Regions from separate parts of the Stenotrophomonas nitritireducens genome, predicted to be linked through region 2. Evidence: riboswitches for the same ligand, from Rfam matches in the RefSeq annotation. Region 2 holds a riboswitch; the other holds the start of a gene.
What was found. Region 2 has a riboswitch for thiamine pyrophosphate ahead of thiC (phosphomethylpyrimidine synthase ThiC). Riboswitches for the same ligand answer to the same signal wherever they lie in the genome.

Region 1: linked by a shared signal. The riboswitch ahead of BCV67_RS17060 (TonB-dependent receptor) and the one ahead of thiC (phosphomethylpyrimidine synthase ThiC) in region 2 are both predicted to bind thiamine pyrophosphate.

The regions. Positions count from the first base shown of each region.
Region 1 is NZ_CP016756.1:4,004,820-4,013,536, forward strand. It holds gene pnuC (nicotinamide riboside transporter PnuC) at 1-583, opposite strand, end outside; gene BCV67_RS17060 (TonB-dependent receptor) at 592-2,766, opposite strand; TPP riboswitch at 2,836-2,930, opposite strand; gene BCV67_RS17065 (phosphotransferase enzyme family protein) at 2,974-4,119, opposite strand; tRNA gene BCV67_RS17070 (tRNA-Gly) at 4,400-4,475, shown strand; tRNA gene BCV67_RS17075 (tRNA-Cys) at 4,549-4,622, shown strand; gene BCV67_RS17080 (leucine-rich repeat-containing protein kinase family protein) at 4,808-6,007, opposite strand; gene BCV67_RS17085 (4Fe-4S dicluster domain-containing protein) at 6,168-7,259, opposite strand; gene BCV67_RS17090 (hypothetical protein) at 7,256-7,543, opposite strand; gene BCV67_RS17095 (group III truncated hemoglobin) at 7,734-8,117, shown strand; gene hemN (oxygen-independent coproporphyrinogen III oxidase) at 8,221-8,717, shown strand, end outside.
Region 2 is NZ_CP016756.1:1,298,386-1,307,102, forward strand. It holds gene BCV67_RS05535 (winged helix-turn-helix domain-containing protein) at 1-1,485, opposite strand, end outside; gene BCV67_RS05540 (ion channel) at 1,728-2,405, opposite strand; partial or broken gene BCV67_RS20625 (DUF4136 domain-containing protein) at 2,474-3,139, opposite strand; gene thiC (phosphomethylpyrimidine synthase ThiC) at 3,169-5,043, opposite strand; TPP riboswitch at 5,154-5,255, opposite strand; gene BCV67_RS05555 (BCCT family transporter) at 5,454-7,031, shown strand; gene ggt (gamma-glutamyltransferase) at 7,248-8,717, opposite strand, start outside.

The DNA of each region.
Region 1 (8,717 bases), 1.8 Mb from region 2:
AGCGCGCGCCGTGCGCCGCGGGCTCCGCTGCGGAGCTGTTGGCCGCTGCACTCCATGCGCGCAGCCCGACCACGGCCAGGCCGAGGAAGAACACATACAGCGCGGCCGTCACATGCAGTGACTTGAACATGTACGCACCCACGTACACCACGTCGACCACGATCCACAGCCACCAGGTGGCGGTGTGGCGGCGTGCCTGCCACCACTGCGCGACCAGACTCAGGCCGGTCAGCATCGCGTCCAGCCATGGCAGTGAGGCATCGGTGAAACGGTGCATGCCGGCGCCCAGGGCGACACCAACGAGCAGGCCGATACCGAGGTCACGCAGCATCTTGCTGCGCGACAGGGGCACGATGCGCACGCTGCCTTCATCGGCGGCGTGCCGGCGCCAGTTGATCCAGCCATACACCAGGAAGCCGGCGAAGGCGGCCTGCAGCAAGCTGTCCGAGTAGAGCTTGGCCTCGATGAACACCAGCGCGTACAGCACCACCGACACCAGGCCGACTGGCCACGCAATCATGCGCCGCTGTGCCATCAGCCACACGCCGAGAATGCTGCACAGCGCGGCCGACCATTCGAGCATGGCGCTGCTCACAGCGCGAAGCTCACCGATACGCGGGCCTGCCGTGGTGCGCCGGGGAACAGGTAGTAGTCGCCCAGGCTGCTGCCGGTGTCACGCCAGTAGAAACGGTTGAAGACGTTGTCCACCGACAGGTTCCAGTTCACTGCGTGGCCCTGCAGCTGGTGCTGGAAGCGCAGGCCGGCATCGAACACGCTGTAGCTGGGCGCACGCACGGCGCCATCAGCACGCGCGGTATTGGCTGAGGCGTAACGCCAGCCGCCGGTCAGGTCCAGACCTTCGATGAAGGGCAGGGCATAGCTCAGGTGCACGCTGCCGCGCAGCTTGGGTACGTTGACCAGCTGGTGGCCCTGGTAGCTGGGCGTGCCGGTATCGCGTGCGCGCGCCTGCAGCACGCTGGCACTGGCAATGATCTGCAATGCATCGGTGAGCTGGCCGTTGGCAGTCAGTTCCAGGCCGATGTGGGCCTGCTTGCCCTCTTCAACGAAGGTGTAGCCGACATCGCTGCTGTCCGGCTTTGCGTACTGATAGGGCTGGGTGGTGCGGAACAATGCCGCGCCCAGGCTCAGCTGTTCGCTGCTGGCGTACTTGACGCCGACTTCGAGCTGGCGCGATTGCACTGCAGGCAGGAAGGTGTCGGCATTCGACGTCCAGAACGGCGCCTCCTGGCCCAGGGAGATGCCTTCGACATAGCTGGCGTAGGCATTGAGACTGTCGCTGGCTTTCCACAGCACGGCGGTCTGCGGCAGGAAGCGCGACAGGCGGCTGCGGCGCTGCGGGTTGCCGCGCTTGTCGTAGGCGCGTTCGTCCAGGCGCACGTAACGGCCGCCGGCCAGCCACTGCCAGTCTTCATTGAGCTGGATGCGGTCCAGTGCGAAAACCGCAGTCTGGCGGCTGTCCAGGCGGCGTGCCGATGCACCGGGCTGCAGTGGCGAGGGCTCGAATACCGGCAATTGTTGGTCGTGGATATTGACCGTGCCGACGTATTCGTTGACGTTGCGGCGCTTGTCCACGGTGCGGCGGAACTGGTCTGCACCCACGGTCAGCTGATGGCCGAGGCTGCCGGTGTCAAAGCTGCCGCGCAGTTCGGCGAGCAGTTCCTGGTTGCGGCGGGTATCGTCCGGGCTGCGGTAGTCGTAGATGTCGTAGTCGCCATTGGGTGCGAAGTAGTTGCCTGGCACGCTGCCATCGGCGCATTGCGCAGCGTAGTAGCAGCCGTAGGCGAAGGCGACGTTGTCGTCGATTACCGTGCGGCTGTGGCTGAGCGCAACGCGTGATTGCCAGTTGGCATTGAAATCGTAGGTGTGCAACGCGGTGATGTTGGTGCTGGCGATGCCTACCGGCTGCTGCCACGGCTGGTAGCCGAGCATGTGCTCGCGGTCCACGCCGGTCGGCAACGTACTGCCCCCTAGCAGTTGGTAGCCGGATGCCGAGCGCTGCGCGCTGGTCTGATAGTTGGCGTCCACTTCAAGTTTGGCGCGTTCGCTGATCAGCCAATCAGTCGCCAGTGCATAGAAGTTGCGGCGGCCATCGGCATGTTCGATGTAGGACGTGCTGTCATCCCAGGCCGCGTTGAAGCGCAGGCCGAAGCGCGGCGTCAGCCAGTGGCCGACGTCGATGGCCGCGTAGCGCGAACCTTCGGCATCGCTGCCGAGGGTGAGGGTGCGCACTTCCGCCGGTCGCTTGCCGACGTAGTTGATGATGCCACCCGGCGCCATCACGCCGGCGGCGAGGCCGGCCTCACCCTTGAGGATTTCCACCGACTGCAGGTTTTCCAATGCCAGGCGCTGTTCGCCGGCAATGGACATGCCGTTGAAGCGGTAGCCGGTGGCGGTATCCAGCGCGAAGCCGCGGATGGCGATGTTCTGGTAGTAACCCACCGGCGCGTAGGCATCGCCGAGCGAGGCATCGTTGCTGGCCAGCTCGGACAATGAGCGGATCTGCTGGTGGTCGAGCAGGTCGCGGTCCAGCACGTTCATCGAGGCTGGCGTGCTTTTCCAGTCGCCGCTGCCGAAGCTGTTGACGCGGGAGGTGTCCGCTTCCGGCTGGCGAGCCTGCACGCGTACGGCGGCCAGTTCGGTCGGGGAGTGTTCGACGGGCGCATCAAGGCCGGTGTCGCTGGCATACAGCGGCAGGGCGGTGCTCAGGGCGAGGGACAACAGCGTGGGGCGCAGGCAGCGGTTCATTCGATTCGTCTTCAGACACCAAGGGAGACGAAGCGAAGGCGCGCATGCGCAGCGCCAATGACGGCGCTACGACTGCTGCTCAAAGCTCCCTACGCCGGTGCAAACCGGATCAGGTTCCAAGGGACTCTCTCAGCCTGGCATTCCAGGCACCCCCGCTTCAGGAGGGCATTTCACTACAAATGCGAATGATTTGCGAGCCGGCTTGCTTCAGGCTGCGTCGTGCAGGGCATGCAGCAGGGCCTGGCCGGGGGTACTGCCGAACCATTGCGGGTGGCCGAGCATGAACGGTTGCCAGGCGACATCGGCGTTGGCGGTCGAGCCGGTGATGCCTTCGAAATACTCCACTTCGGACAGTGCGAAGTCGAAATGCACCATAGGGAGCAGGTCGGCCAGCAGGTGCACGCGCTCGGCTGATAACGGCAATACCTCGCGGTAACCTTCAAGCAGGGCCAGTGCGATATCGATGCGCACCGCGTCGTTGCCACGCTCCAGTTCCAGCCAGGCAACTGCGTTGCGTTCGATGGCAGTGGCTAGGTCGAACAGGGCGCTGGTGGGCGAGGCCAGGCCGAAATCCAGTACCGTGCTGACGCCGCTGACGCCGCTGACGGCGTGGTCGGAGCTCCACAGCAGGTTGGAGACATGCCAGTCGTTATGGGCCCACAGCCGCGGCTCGGTGCGCAAACGCTCGGCCAAACCTGTATGCCACGGCATGACGCTGCGCTGCAATTGCTGTTCCCACGGGATGCGGGCGAGATAACGCGCCAGCCCGGGGCGGGTGTGCAGGTCGGCCTTGAGGGCGGCGATCGGATCTTCGGCACGGATCAGATCGTCACGGGCGACCAATAGATGAGTACTGCGTTGCGGTGCGTGGTAACCGGCCGAGGCGCGGTGCAGGGTGGCCAGCATGCGGCCGGCCGCGCGCGCGCGTTCGATATCGGTCAACAAGGTCCACGACGGGGCATCGCGGTAAAGGTCCAATCCCTCGCCGATGGCGTGCAGCTCGTACGTCCAGTCGCCGTGCTCGATGGCGCTGCGGCCATCCTGCGCGTGCAGCAGGGCGACAACCGGCACGCCGTGGGCGGCCAGGTGCTGGATGAAGCGGTGTTCCTCCTGCAGGGAGGCGGCGCTGCGCACCCGCCGATGGTGGCGTTTGATGAACAGCTTGTTGCCGGCGCTCTGCACGATGGCCGCCGCCGACATCGGCCGCGGGCTGTGCCAGAGCAGCTGGGTGCCCGCGTGTAGCTGCGGGTAGTGACCCTGCAGCCAGGCGAGCTCGGCCAAGCCGATGGCGGGCCAGTCAGCGGCCACTTCATCGTTGTTCAGGCCTTGCACGCGATGCGGTTGCTGGGTCATCAGGACAGGCTGGGGCAGGGGATGCGAGGGAGGCGCGATGGTACGTCAGTTGCAGCGGCCAGCAAAAAGCCAGTCCCCTCACCGCAACGCAAAAGAGAGTCAGCACCAATGTAGTGCCGAGCCATGCTCGGCAAGGGCCTTACCCGTACAGCGCCCAATCCACCCAGCCCCTTCAGCCCAGCAGCCTCCGCATCCAGCACTCTTCACCCACAATGTGAAAGAAATTGTTAAAAGCGCTGGCGCATACCCGCTGAAGTCTGTAATATGCGCGGCACACCACGCGGGAATAGCTCAGTTGGTAGAGCGCAACCTTGCCAAGGTTGAGGTCGCGAGTTCGAGTCTCGTTTCCCGCTCCAAATCTGAAAGGGCCCCCGCAGCGGGGTCTTTTCATGTCGAGGTGGTGTATCGCTTCGACGATGCAAGTTGTTTGGCCTGGTAGCAGAGTGGTTATGCAGCGGATTGCAAATCCGCGTACGCCGGTTCGATTCCGACCCAGGCCTCCATGAGGTACGCACTAAAGCCCTGAGAAATCAGGGCTTTTTTGTTTCCTGCGATTTCTCACAGGTCGAAGGGAACCCGCGGTTTAAGGCTGGAATATTCCTTCTGCCACGCGTTTGCGGGTGGCAGGGCCTGATGCGGGGTGCGTGGTGCAGGATGCTGGGCGGCTGTGAGCAGGCAAAGCCTGCTGTCAGTTGCCGGTGCGCGCGCTGATCTCATCTTCAAGGTGCGCGAATGCGCGCCACTCGATTGCCTGCAGCTGCGCGCGCTGTGCGGGCGGCAATCCGCTGCTCAACATCGCTGCGCCGAAGTCGCTCAATATGGCCTCGCCGTTGGCCGGGTTCCAAAGGACGTTGTGGGCGTACAGGTCGCCATGCAGGACGCCGTGTGCATGCAGGTGGGTGAGTGCCTCGCGGATGCAGCCCAGCAGGCGTTCGGCGATGGTGCGCGTGAAACGGGTATCCGTTGCGTAGACATCGCGCGTGCAGCTGGCAAGGCTGGGTGGTCCGGCCAGGTTGACGTAGGTTGCTGGCAGCAGCGGCATCGCCACTGCCAGACGACCTTGCGGGTGCCCTTCAACCACGGCCAGTGGCGTCAAGAGGTTCGGGTGCCCGGCGGCCGCGAGGCCGGCGGCCAGTTCTGATTGCGGCGTGCCATCACTGGTGAATGCCGCCTTGAAGACCTTGACGGCAATCAGCTCACCGCTGCGTTTGCGTGTGGCGCGATGGATGTGGCCGCTTGCGCCTTCGCCGAGCAGCGCACCGATCTCCAGGTCGTCATAGTTGATGGCGTGGTGATGCGCATCCGCCAGCGCAATTTGCTCAGCATCGGCGGTGAGTGGATTGCCGGCCAACGCCGGCCATGCCAGCTTCGGCAGCGCAAGCAGCGGTGCTGGAATTGCACTGAACTGGTTGCTGGCAATGCGCAGCAGCTCCAGTGCCTTGCAACCGTTCAGATCGGGCAGGCCAGTGAGTTGGTTGCAGGAAAGCATCAGCTTCTGCAGGCGCGGGCGCTGGCCAAGAGCAGTTGGGAGCTCGCTGAGCTGGTTGTCGGTGAGGATCAGCCAGCGCAGCTGCGGCGGGAGGCTGTGCTCGGGGACATGGCTAATCGCGCAGGCCTTGAAGCCGATCATTTCCAGCTGCGCGCACTTGCCAAGCGCGGCAGGCAATTGCGTAAACGGATTGTTGGAGCAGAACAGGATGCGCAGCTTGTGCAACCGCTGCAGGTCATCGGGCAAATGGGTGAGCTGGTTGCCGGAGAGGTCCAGCACTTCCAACGTCTCGGCCAGGGCAAACAGTGACTGCGGGAACTCGGTCAGGCCCTGGTTGACCAGGCGGATGGTTTGGGCGCCGGCCAGCGAGCCGTCTTTCAGATCTTCAAGGGTATGCATGCATCGCCAGTGTAATGGCTCCTGCACAGGACTTTTGCAAGAGCGGGGAAGCAAGCAGTCCGTCAGCGCAGGGCTTTTGTGGGAGCGGCGTAAGCCGCGAAGCGGGCTCATGAGCAGATTGCATGGACGCCAAGGGTTCCAGCAATGCCAGCCTCGCCGCTTATGCCGCTCCTGCAAGGCTGGCAGCGGTGAATGCCGCCAGCGCGATGCACAGCAGCGCGATGCCGGCGAACGCCAGTGGCTTGATGTGTATTCCGGATCTGGCGACATCGCCATCGTTTGCCGGGCGGGCGCGGCGGATCAGGTCCAGTGGGTAATGGTTGGCGGCCATCGCGTCGTCGCAGGCATCCATGCAGTTGCCGCATTCGATGCAGCTGCTGGAGCGGCCATTGCGGATATCCAGACCGATCGGGCACGCCGCAACACAGGCGCCGCAATCGACGCAGTCGCCCAGATGCGCCGCGCTGAACTTGGGCATGGCGCCGGCAATGGCCGGGTGGGCGGCGCGGAAGACGTAGTCCGCCGCGGTGGTGGCGTCCAGCAGGCCGCGCGAGCGGTGCAATACGCTGGCATTGTCAGCGGGGCGTGGCCCGCGGGGTTCACCGCGCGGGGCGTTGTACTGGATTGCGGGAGTGCGTGTGTCGCTGATCAAGCCCTGTACGCGGCTGTAAGGGCACAGGTAGCTGCAGACCTGCTCGTGCAGATAGACCACGTTTGCCCAGGTTGCCAGGCCGTAGAAGCTGATCCAGAACCACTCCCAGCCACTGAGCGAGAGCGTGAGCATCCCGTTGACCAAGTCCGCGATGGGGGTGAAATAGCCAACGAAGCTGATCCCGGTCCATAACGCGATGCCCGCCCACAACGCATGCCTGAGCGGCGGCCCCAGCGGTGTCAGCCGGCCGTTGAACGTGGTCAGGGCGGTCAATTTGCGGAACAGCCGGGTCAGCACCGTTTGTGGGCAGGCGTAGGTGCACCACAGGCGGCCGTACAGGCTGGTTACCAAGGCCAGCAGGGCCAGTGCCGCCAACGCCAGCCACAACAGTGGCAGCGATCGTTCCGGCTGCATCGACACGCCGGCAAACTGGAACTGGCGGGCGTCGATATCGAACAGCAGCCAGGGTTTGCCGTTCCAATGCAGCCAGGGCAGCCCGTAGAACGCGCCCAGCATGGCGGTGGTGGTGAGCTGGCGGATGCTGTCGCGGCTGCGGACCGGGCTGGCGCTGGCCTCGCCGATGCTGCGCACCGGCCTCATTCGAAGCATTCCTCCGGCTCGCGCGCCGGGCGCAGCAGAAGCGCCGTCACCCCGCAGGCGCACAGGGTGCCTGCCCAGAACATGAAAAAGCCCAGCGAATAACCCAGTTCTCGGCTGATGGCATGCGCCGGAAAGCTGATCTGCTGCAGCTGGAGCGGGTCGATGAAGGCGAAGAACACCGCCGACATCACCGCTGCGGTGAAGAAGCTGGGCCACGCCACGGCGCCCAGCAGTTGGATCATTGGTAGTACGCGGCGGCTGTCTTGTATCGCGGGGTCGGTCATCGTGGATTCCCGGAGGCCTCATGGCGGAGGAATAGAATTGGGCCGGCAGCGGTGCGCTTGTTCGGCACAGCTGGCAACCCGGTGTGCAAGGCTAGGGGTTGCACGGAGCGGCGTCGTTGATCCTGATCAAGCAGGGCAGGGCGGCGTGATTGGTTCGAGATTGGTTTACGGAAGGCGGCGGAGGTGTGTGGTGCGGGCAGGACCGGATGTATGCAGCGAGCAGGAAGTGGAGCTTCTCGTGCGGCGTTTCTATGCGCGGGTGCGCGAGGATGCGCTGCTCGGGCCGATCTTCGAGGTGCGTGTGCACGATTGGGAGGAGCACCTGCGCCAGCTGGTGGATTTCTGGTCCGCGCTGCTGCGCGGCACCTCTCGTTTCAAGGGCGCGCCGATGCCCAAGCACCTGGCCATTCCGGGGCTGGAATGGCCGCTGTTCGAGCGTTGGCTGGCGCTGTTCAGCCAGGCCACGGCGGAGTTGGGCAACCCGCCGATGCAGGCCCTGGCCGATGAGGCGGCTGCACGGGTGGCCGGCGCTATCTGGCGGCGCTATCACACGCCGTCGTTCCCGATTCTGTAACCGCTCGGGCACCGGCAGCGCTCCCGGTCCGGCGCACGAATCGTCTGAATTGATCCAACGCAAGGCGGCTGCGGGGCGCTGCGGGCAAGCTGGTGCCATGAACATGCCGCTGCCGACGACCTCCAACGCCCTGGGCTGGACCTTCGATGCCGACCTGCTGCGCCGGCATGATCGGCCGGGGCCGCGCTATACCTCCTATCCCACGGCGCCGCACTTCCACGATGGCTATGGGCAGGCGCAGTTCTGCGCGGCGGTGGCGCGCAGCAACGCGGTTGGCCGGCCGTTGTCGCTGTACGTGCATGTGCCCTATTGCAGCAGCCCGTGCTTCTATTGCGGCTGCAACCGGGTGATCAGCCGTGATCGCAGCAAGGGCGAACGCTATGTTGATCAATTGCTGGTCGAAGCCGACTGGCTGGCACCGCTGTTCGCCCGCGAGCGCGAGGTGGTGCAGCTGCACCTGGGTGGTGGCACCCCGAATTTCCTGTCTCCCGAGCAACTGCGCCGGCTGATGGATGGCCTGCAGCGGCTGTTCAATTTCAGCCAGGGCAGCGCGCGTGATTTTTCCATCGAACTCGATCCGCGCTCGGTCAGCGTTGACGA
Region 2 (8,717 bases):
CGTGCCATCGGGCGACACGATTGGCTGGCCATCGCGTGCCGACGAGGCAAACAGGCGCTGCGGTGGCGCGCGGCTCGCTCCCAGCGGAATACGGAACAGGCCGGACTGGAACTGGCTGCGCATGAACACCAGGTTGCCGCCGCCGCGGGAGACGCTCGGGCTCTGCGCGTTGTCGATGCCCATGTCACGCAGCATGCGCGTGGCCACATCCAGCCGGTACAGGCGCGATTCGCTGTCGATCCGCCGGCCGAATACCATTTCGTCCGAGCCCAACCAGCTCCAGCCGCGGATTTCCGCCGCATCGTTGGTCAAACGCTGCGCATTGCTACCATCGGCGTCCATCATCCACATATCGCCGACCTGCGGATTGCGTACGAAGCCGATCTTCCTGCCGTCAGCCGAATAGCTTGGCGCATAGTCGAAGTCATCGGCGCCCATCGTGTACTGCAGCGATGACCAGCGCCCGGATGCCAGGTTCAGGCTGCGGATGCCACGGCTGGCATAGCGCCCGGTCATGGAGCCGAACAGCAGGCTGCCGCCATCGGGCGCCCAGTCGAAGCTGAGCATGTCGGTGCCATCGCAGCGGGTGACGCGGCGCAGCCCGGTACCGGTGGCCGAGACCACCAGTACTTCACAGTCGCCCTGCGGCAGGAACCGTGCAAACGCGATGCTGCGGCCATCGGGTGACCACACCGGGAAGCGGTCGGTGGCGCCCGCGGGTGTCACCAGCAACGGCGTTGCCGTCGCATTGCCCACGCTCTGTATCCACAGACTGGAACTGTTGTCCCTTTCCCGCGCGAACACCACCAGCGCACCATCGGGTGACAGCGAGGGATTGACCTCCGCATCCTCGGTGGCGGTGATCAAGCGATAGGGCCGCGCCGGGCTGCCCAGTACCCGGTTGCCGTCGGCGACCGTTGCATCCTGCGGTACCGGCGCGGCGCGTCCCCACAGCAACCAGCCCATCACCACGGTGCTGAGCAACAGGACGATGCCGATCAGCATCAATACATGCCGACGCAGTCGCCGGTGTCGGCCGCGTGTCGCGTCCTGCTCAGGCGTGACGCTTGCATGCACCGCCGCAAGACCCGCCGCAGCAGGCGCATCGACAGCGGCCAGCTCCGGGCTGGATTCCCACGCCACTGGCGCCAGCAGGCGATAGCCGGTCTTGGCGATGGTTTCGATATAGCTGGTGCCCTCGCCTGCCTCGGTGAAGGCGAATGCCTTGCGCAGCTGGGTGACCGCCTGGGTAAGCACGTCGTTGGTCGGCATGGTGTCCGGCCACACGTCGGCAAACAGTTCCTCACGCGTGACCACCTGGCCAGGCCTGCGCGCAAGCGCAAGCAACACCCCCACAGATTTGGGAGTGAGCCGCGGGGTTTTGCGTGTGCCTGGCAGGTGCACCTCGCGTGAGGAAAGCACCACCAGACACTCACCGACGCGCAGTCGGTCAGAGCTAGATTTTTCGGTGAGATTCAGTGCCATCGCGGTCAGTCAAAATCGCTGGCGGACACGCATCCTGTGTCCAGCTTGCGAAGCTCAAGCCTCTGCAAGCCGCCAAGTTCCGCAAAAGGCATCAACGCACAGAGCAAATATTCCATCTGGAATGGATATTACTCTAACGGCGTTAGCAGCGTGCCCGCACGCCGATGACATCAGGCTCTCTCTCGCCGACGTAACTACATAATCAGCTGCATAATTCGCGCCGTATGGCGCGATTTTTTTATCTAGCGTTCAGTTTTGCCGGCCTTGTAGATGGTCAGGCCAACCAGCCGCGAAACCACCAGCGCAACGTACATAACGCCTGCAAACTGCTCCAGCATCACCACTGCGCGGGCCTGTGGATGCACCGGCACGACGTCGCTAAGGCCTACCCCAGACAACAAGCTGAAGCTCAGATAAAGCAGCTCCACCCAGCTCCTGAAATCACCCTCGCTGGTGGCCACGAAACTGCCGGGATAGAAGTACTGGCAGACTGAATAAGCAAACGCGAACGCCCATGCCAGCAAGGTGAAGGTTGCGCCCGCCGCGAACAGCTCATCGCGGGTCACCTTGTGGTCCTGCAGCATGTAGGCGATCAGGCTGCACGAGCTATAGAAGTACAGCAGGCACTCGAACACCTGCGCGGTGGCGATCAGCGAATAGCGCTCCAGCAGTGCCCCGGCGATGGAGAACACCACCGCCGGCACCGCCAGCGTCAACGCCAGCCAGATGCCCAGCGGGCTGCGCCGTACCACCCATACCGCCAGGCCCAGCACCACCATGCCGAACACGCCGAACAGGGCGCGCCCGGCGGCGGTATGTTCCATCGCCGGGTACAACACCACCCCCAGCAACTGCACCGCCAGCAACCACGCCGACGGATGCCTGCGCGCCAATACGATCCATCTCAAGCGCGAATCCATACACGTCCTTCTCCGCCAGCGGCGAACGGTGCAGGTGGGCAATGGCTGGGCGCCACCGCCACCGGGTCTCAGCGCGCCGGGCTGGCCGACATGCCGGCACGGTACGGGTACGTGGCGAAGATCGCCGCCACCGCCGCATCAATCCGTTCGCCCCGCTGCTCAGGCTTCATCCGACTCACCGTGCCGACGGCGACGCCTTCCCAGACCAGCTGCTTCCGCCGTGCATCCACAACATCGACATTCAAGGTGCCCTCGGTGTACTGACGCACGTCGGTGCGATCACGCCAGTACGGCACAGCGACATAGCTGCGCGCGCGTTAGCTGTAGTAATAGTCATAGTCCACTTCCGGCATGGTGGTGACCTGGGTCTTGTCCTGCAGATAGGCATTGAGGTTCACCCACAGATCCGGGTTGGCCTCATCAAACACATAACCACGTGACTCCATCTGCGTACGCACCGCTGCACGGATGCGGTTGCTGGTGATGGTGGTATAGCCGTGCTGCTCAAGCGCAAGCGGGCTGAAGAACGCAAAGCTGCGGTAACGCGAGAAGTCGGCGCTGGGATCGGCCTGGCTGGCGACGCGCGGGGTGCTGGCACAGGCTGCCAGCAGGAGCAGCAAGGACACAACGAAAAGCCGGGAAACAATACGCACCTTCATGGCAGACCCCTGGTGTGGACGGCTGCACGCTAGCACGTCAACGGCCATGGCGGCGTCAAGCGGCGGTGGGGCCATCAGGCCGATGCCCCACCCGGGGTTGCCGCCTACTCGACCCGGTAGACCTCAGCGCCCTGCGCGCGGAACTGCGCCGACTTCTCTGCCATGCCTGCTGTCAATGCCTGCGCTTCTTCAACCCCCTGTTCGGCCGCGTACTCACGCACGTCCTGGGTGATCTTCATCGAGCAGAAATGCGGGCCGCACATCGAGCAGAAATGGGCCAGCTTGTGGGCATCCTTGGGCAGGGTTTCGTCGTGGTACTCCTTGGCCTTCTCCGGATCCAGGCCGAGATGGAACTGGTCCTCCCAGCGGAACTCGAAACGCGCCTTGCTCAGTGCATTGTCACGGACCTGCGCGCCCGGATGGCCCTTGGCCAGATCGGCGGCATGCGCGGCGATCTTGTAGGCCATGATGCCGTCGCGCACGTCCTGCCGGTTGGGCAGGCCCAGGTGTTCCTTCGGCGTCACATAACAGAGCATCGCCGTGCCATACCAGCCGATCATCGCCGCGCCGATCGCGCTGGTGATGTGGTCGTAACCGGGCGCGATGTCGGTGGTCAACGGCCCCAGGGTATAGAACGGGGCTTCACCGCATTCCTGCAGCTGCTTGTCCATGTTCTGCTTGATCAGCTGCATCGGCACGTGACCCGGGCCTTCAATGATGGTCTGCACATCGTGCTTCCAGGCAATTTTGGTCAGCTCGCCAAGCGCTTCCAGCTCACCGAACTGCGCCGCATCGTTGGCGTCGGCAATGCAGCCCGGGCGCAGCCCGTCACCGAGGCTGAAGGACACGTCGTAAGCCTTCATGATGTCGCAGATGTCCTCGAAGTGCGTATAGAGGAAGTTCTCCTTGTGGTGCGCCAGGCACCACTTGGCCATGATCGAGCCACCGCGCGAGACGATGCCGGTAACGCGCTTGGCGGTCAGCGGCACATGCCGCAGCAGCACGCCGGCATGGATGGTGAAGTAGTCCACGCCCTGCTCGGCCTGCTCGGTCAAGGTGTCGCGGAATATTTCCCAGTTCAGCTCCTCGGCGCGGCCATCCACTTTCTCCAGCGCCTGATAGATCGGCACGGTGCCGATCGGCACCGGCGAGTTGCGCACGATCCATTCGCGGGTTTCATGGATGTGCTTGCCGGTGGAAAGATCCATCACCGTGTCACCGCCCCAGCGGATCGCCCACACCAGTTTTTCCACTTCCTCGGCAATACCGGAAGACACCGCGCTGTTGCCGATATTGGCGTTGATCTTGGTGAGGAAGTTGCGGCCAATGATCATCGGCTCACTTTCCGGGTGGTTGATGTTGTTCGGCAGCACCGCGCGGCCGCGTGCGATCTCGTCGCGCACGAATTCGGGCGTGATGATCTGCTGGATGTTGGCGCCGAAACTCTGCCCGGGGTGCTGCGCCAGCAGGCCGGCGTCACGCACCGCATCCAGCCGCTGGTTCTCGCGGATGGCCACGTACTCCATCTCCGGCGTAACGATGCCACGGCGTGCGTAGTGCATCTGGGTGACATTGGCACCAGCCATGGCACGGCGCGGCAGCATGCGCCCCGGGAAGCGCACCGCATCGAGCCTGGCGTCATGTTGGCGGGCACGGCCGAAGTCGGAACTCAAACCCGCAAGCTGCTCGGTATCGCCACGTTCCTCGATCCAGCGCGCACGCACCGCTGCCAGCCCGGCGGCAAGATCGATATTGGCCTGCGGATCGGTATACGGGCCGGAGGTGTCATAGACGGTGACAGGCGGGTTCTCCTCGCCACCGAACAGGGTCGGCGTACGGGTCTGCGCGATTTCGCGCATCGGCACCTGCAGATCCGGCCGCGAACCGCTGACGAAGACCTTGCACGAGCCGGGAATCGGCCGGGTCACGGATTCGGAGAGTTGCTGGGCCTGCTGCTGCAGGCTGGGCTGTGCATTCATTGGCATTCGTCCTGGTCTACCCGCACGCGGGGTGCGAAGGCCATGCAAGGAATTTGCATGACGGAACGAAGCGAAGGCGTCCACCAGCCACGACCGCCCAAGCGGGCGCGTGATCGGTACACGAAGCTTCCCTACGCCGGTATCAACCGGATCAGGTTCGAAGGGTATGTCTCAACCGCGGCCCGTTGGCCTTGGTACCCCCGCTTCGGGCCGAATTAGACCACAAACCGGTGGCAGCGGCGCAACGCCTGCCGGATGCTGACAGGGTGCTGACATCGCATTCACTAGTATCGGCACACGCTGAAGCCATTGCTCAGTGCCGTGACGCCCTTGCCCTGCGCAGCCGCGGCTGCTGCGCCTGCGGTATCGCCGGCTGCGTGCCCCCATCACCCCTGACCGGAGAAGCCTCGATGGTGTTCCGTATTTCCATCGCCCTGGTTGCCGTGCTGGTGTTGATCGCCGGCGTCGCGCCGGGGCCGTTCAACGACGTGGTGCAGACGGTACTGGCCGAAGTGGTTCGTGGCGCTGGCTGGATGTATCTGCTGATCGTGTTCCTGACCCTCAGCTTCCTGCTGTATCTGGCCTTCGGCCGCTTCGGCAACCTGCGCATCGGGGGCGAAGATGCCGAGCCGGAGTTTTCCAATGCCAGCTGGCTGTCGATGCTGTTCTCGGCAGGCATGGGCATTGGACTGGTGTTCTGGGGTGCGGCCGAGCCGGTATCGCATTTCGTCACCCCGCCCGAAGGCCTGCCACCACAGAGCATGGACGCAGCGCGCGCGTCCATGCGCTATGCATTCTTTCACTGGGGCCTGCATCCCTGGGCGATCTATGCGCTGATCGGCCTGGCGATGGCCTGGTTCCAGTACAACCGCAATGGCCGCGGGCTGGTCAGCGACATGCTGCAGCCGATCATCGGCCGCCACCATCGCGGCTGGTTCGGCAAGCTGGTCAATATCGCCGCGGTGGTTGCCACCGCGATCGGCGTGGCTACCACGCTGGGCTTTGGCACCATCCAGATCGCCGCCGGCCTGCAGCGCGTGTTCGGGCTGCGCGCCGATGTGCCCCTGCAACTTACCGTCATCGCGGTGGCCTTCGTGCTATACATGCTGTCCACCAGCAGCGGCGTGGAGCGCGGCATCAAGTGGCTGTCCAACTTCAACCTGGCGCTGGCGGCCTTGCTGCTGGCGGCGGTGCTGGTGCTGGGCCCCACCGGTTTCATCTTCGACACCTTCACCACCACGCTGGGCTCCTACCTCAACCAGCTGGTGACCATGAGCCTGCGCATGTCGCCGTTCTCCGGCAGCACCTGGGTCGCCGACTGGACCATCTTCTACTGGGCCTGGTGGATCGCCTGGGCGCCGTTCGTCGGCGCGTTCATCGCCCGCGTATCGCGCGGCCGCAGCGTGCGCGAATTCGTGGTCGGCGTGGTGCTGGCGCCCACCCTGCTCGGCTTCCTGTGGTTCTCGGTGTTTGGCGGCACGGCATTGTGGTCGCAGCTGTTCGGCCATAGCGACCTGGTGCTTGCGCTGGGCAATGGCTATGAAACGGTCCTGTTCACCCTGTTTGACAGCCTGCCTGCCTCGCTGCTGCTGTCGGTGCTGGCGCTGATCCTGCTGATGATCTTCTTCGTCACTTCGGCCGATTCGGCGGTACTGGTGCTGGCCAGCATGTCCACCGATGAAGCCGGCGACCCACCGTTGTCACGCAAGCTGGTCTGGGGCGTGGCGATCGCCTTGATCGCTGCGGTGCTGTTGCTGGCCGGCGGCCTGGATGCGCTGCAGGGCATGATCACCATCGCCGCGCTGCCCTTCGCCCTGCTGATGGTGCTGGTGATGGTGTCGCTGTACCGCGTGCTGGACGCCGAATACAACCGTCAGCGCCGGCTGGCCCAGCGGGCACGGCACCTGCTGGAGTCGTGGATCGAGCAGGAGCAGGCGGCGCAGGAGGACGCACGTGCCGAGGCGGCACGTAATATTGGCGGCGATTGAAATGGAGACAGTCGGCGCCAACCCTGCCTCGCGCCGAAAGCGAAAGCGAGCAAGCGCAGCGCAGAGCTGACAGCGTCCCGCCTTGTTTTCTGCTCTGGCTTTTCTCCCCTCCCTTTCGCCGCAGGCGTAGGGGAGGGTCAGGGAGGAGGGCTTCTGCTTCTGCTTCTGCTTCTGCTTTCGCTCTTGCTTCTGCTTCCGACTTCCCAACCCAGAAACTCAGTAACCCGCCGCCTGTCCATCCTTGCGGCTTTCCGACGCGCCGTAGTAAACGCCGCTGTCCAGGTCACGCATGATGGCCTGGTAGCCGCCGTACGGCCCATCGGCGAATACCACGCGGTGACCCTTGCGCATCAGGCTGCGCACCGTTTCATAGGGGAACCCGGTTTCGAGATTGACTTCGCCACCGTCACTCATCGCGGTGGCCTGCCCGGTCGGCTCGGTCGAGCCTTCATGCTGGATGCGCGGCGCATCACCGGCCTCCTGTAGGTTCATGCCGAAATCGACCAGGTTCATCACGATCTGCGCATGCCCCTGCGGCTGCATCGCACCGCCCATCACGCCGAAGCTGGCGAACGGCTTGCCATCCTTGGTGATGAAAGCCGGAATGATGGTCTGGAACGGACGCTTGCCCGGCGCATAACCATTGGGATGGTCCTTCTGCAGGACGAACATCTCGCCGCGGTCCTGCAGGATGAAGCCCAGCCCCGGCGGCGCCATGCCGCTGCCCATGCCGCGGTAGTTGGACTGGATCAGCGAGACCATCATGCCGTCGGCATCGGCCACGGTCATGTAGATTGTGTCGCCTTCTTCCAGCTGTTTCGGCGTGCCCGGCTGGGCTTCCTTCAAGGCTTTGTCCATCGAGATCAAGGCGCGGCGTTGTGCGGCGTAGTCCTTGGAGATCAGCCGCTGCACCGGCGCCGGAGAGAACGCTGGATCGGCATAGAAACGGGCCCGATCGGCGAACGCGAGTTTCTTGGCTTCAACGAACAGATGGACGTGTTCGGCCGAGCCAAAGGGAATTTTCGAGAAATCGTAGCCTTCCAGCACGTTGAGGATCTGCAGTGCGGCGATGCCCTGGCTGTTGGGTGGCAGCTCCCAGACGTCGTAACCGCGATAGTTGCTGCTGACCGGTTCCACCCACTCGCCCTGGTGCGCGGCCATGTCCTCGTAACTCAGGTAGCCGCCATTGGCCTTGAAGTAATCGCCGATGCTGCGCGCGATGGCGCCCTTGTAGAACGCATCGCGGCCGCCATCGGCAATCTGCTGCAGCGTATTGGCCAGGTTGGGGTTGCGCCACATCTGGCCCTTGCGCGGCGCGTGCCCGTCGATGGTGAACTGCTCGGTGAAACCCGGGTACTGCGAAAGTTTGGGAACAGATCTGTCCCAATAGTAGGCAATCACTTCGGACACCGGGTGACCTTCGCGCGCATAGGCAATGGCGGGCGCCAGGTTGTCCGCCATGGGCTTGCGACCAAAGCGCTCATGCAGTGCAAACCAGCCATCCACCGCTCCGGGCACCGATACCGGCAACGGCCCGGTCGCGGGTATTTCCTTCAGGCCGCGGCGCTGGAACTCGGCAAGGCTCAGCGAGCGTGGTGAACGCCCCGAGCCGTTGTAACCATGCAGCTTGCGCGTGGCCGGGTCCCAGACGATGGCGAACAGATCACCACCAATGCCGTTGCCGGT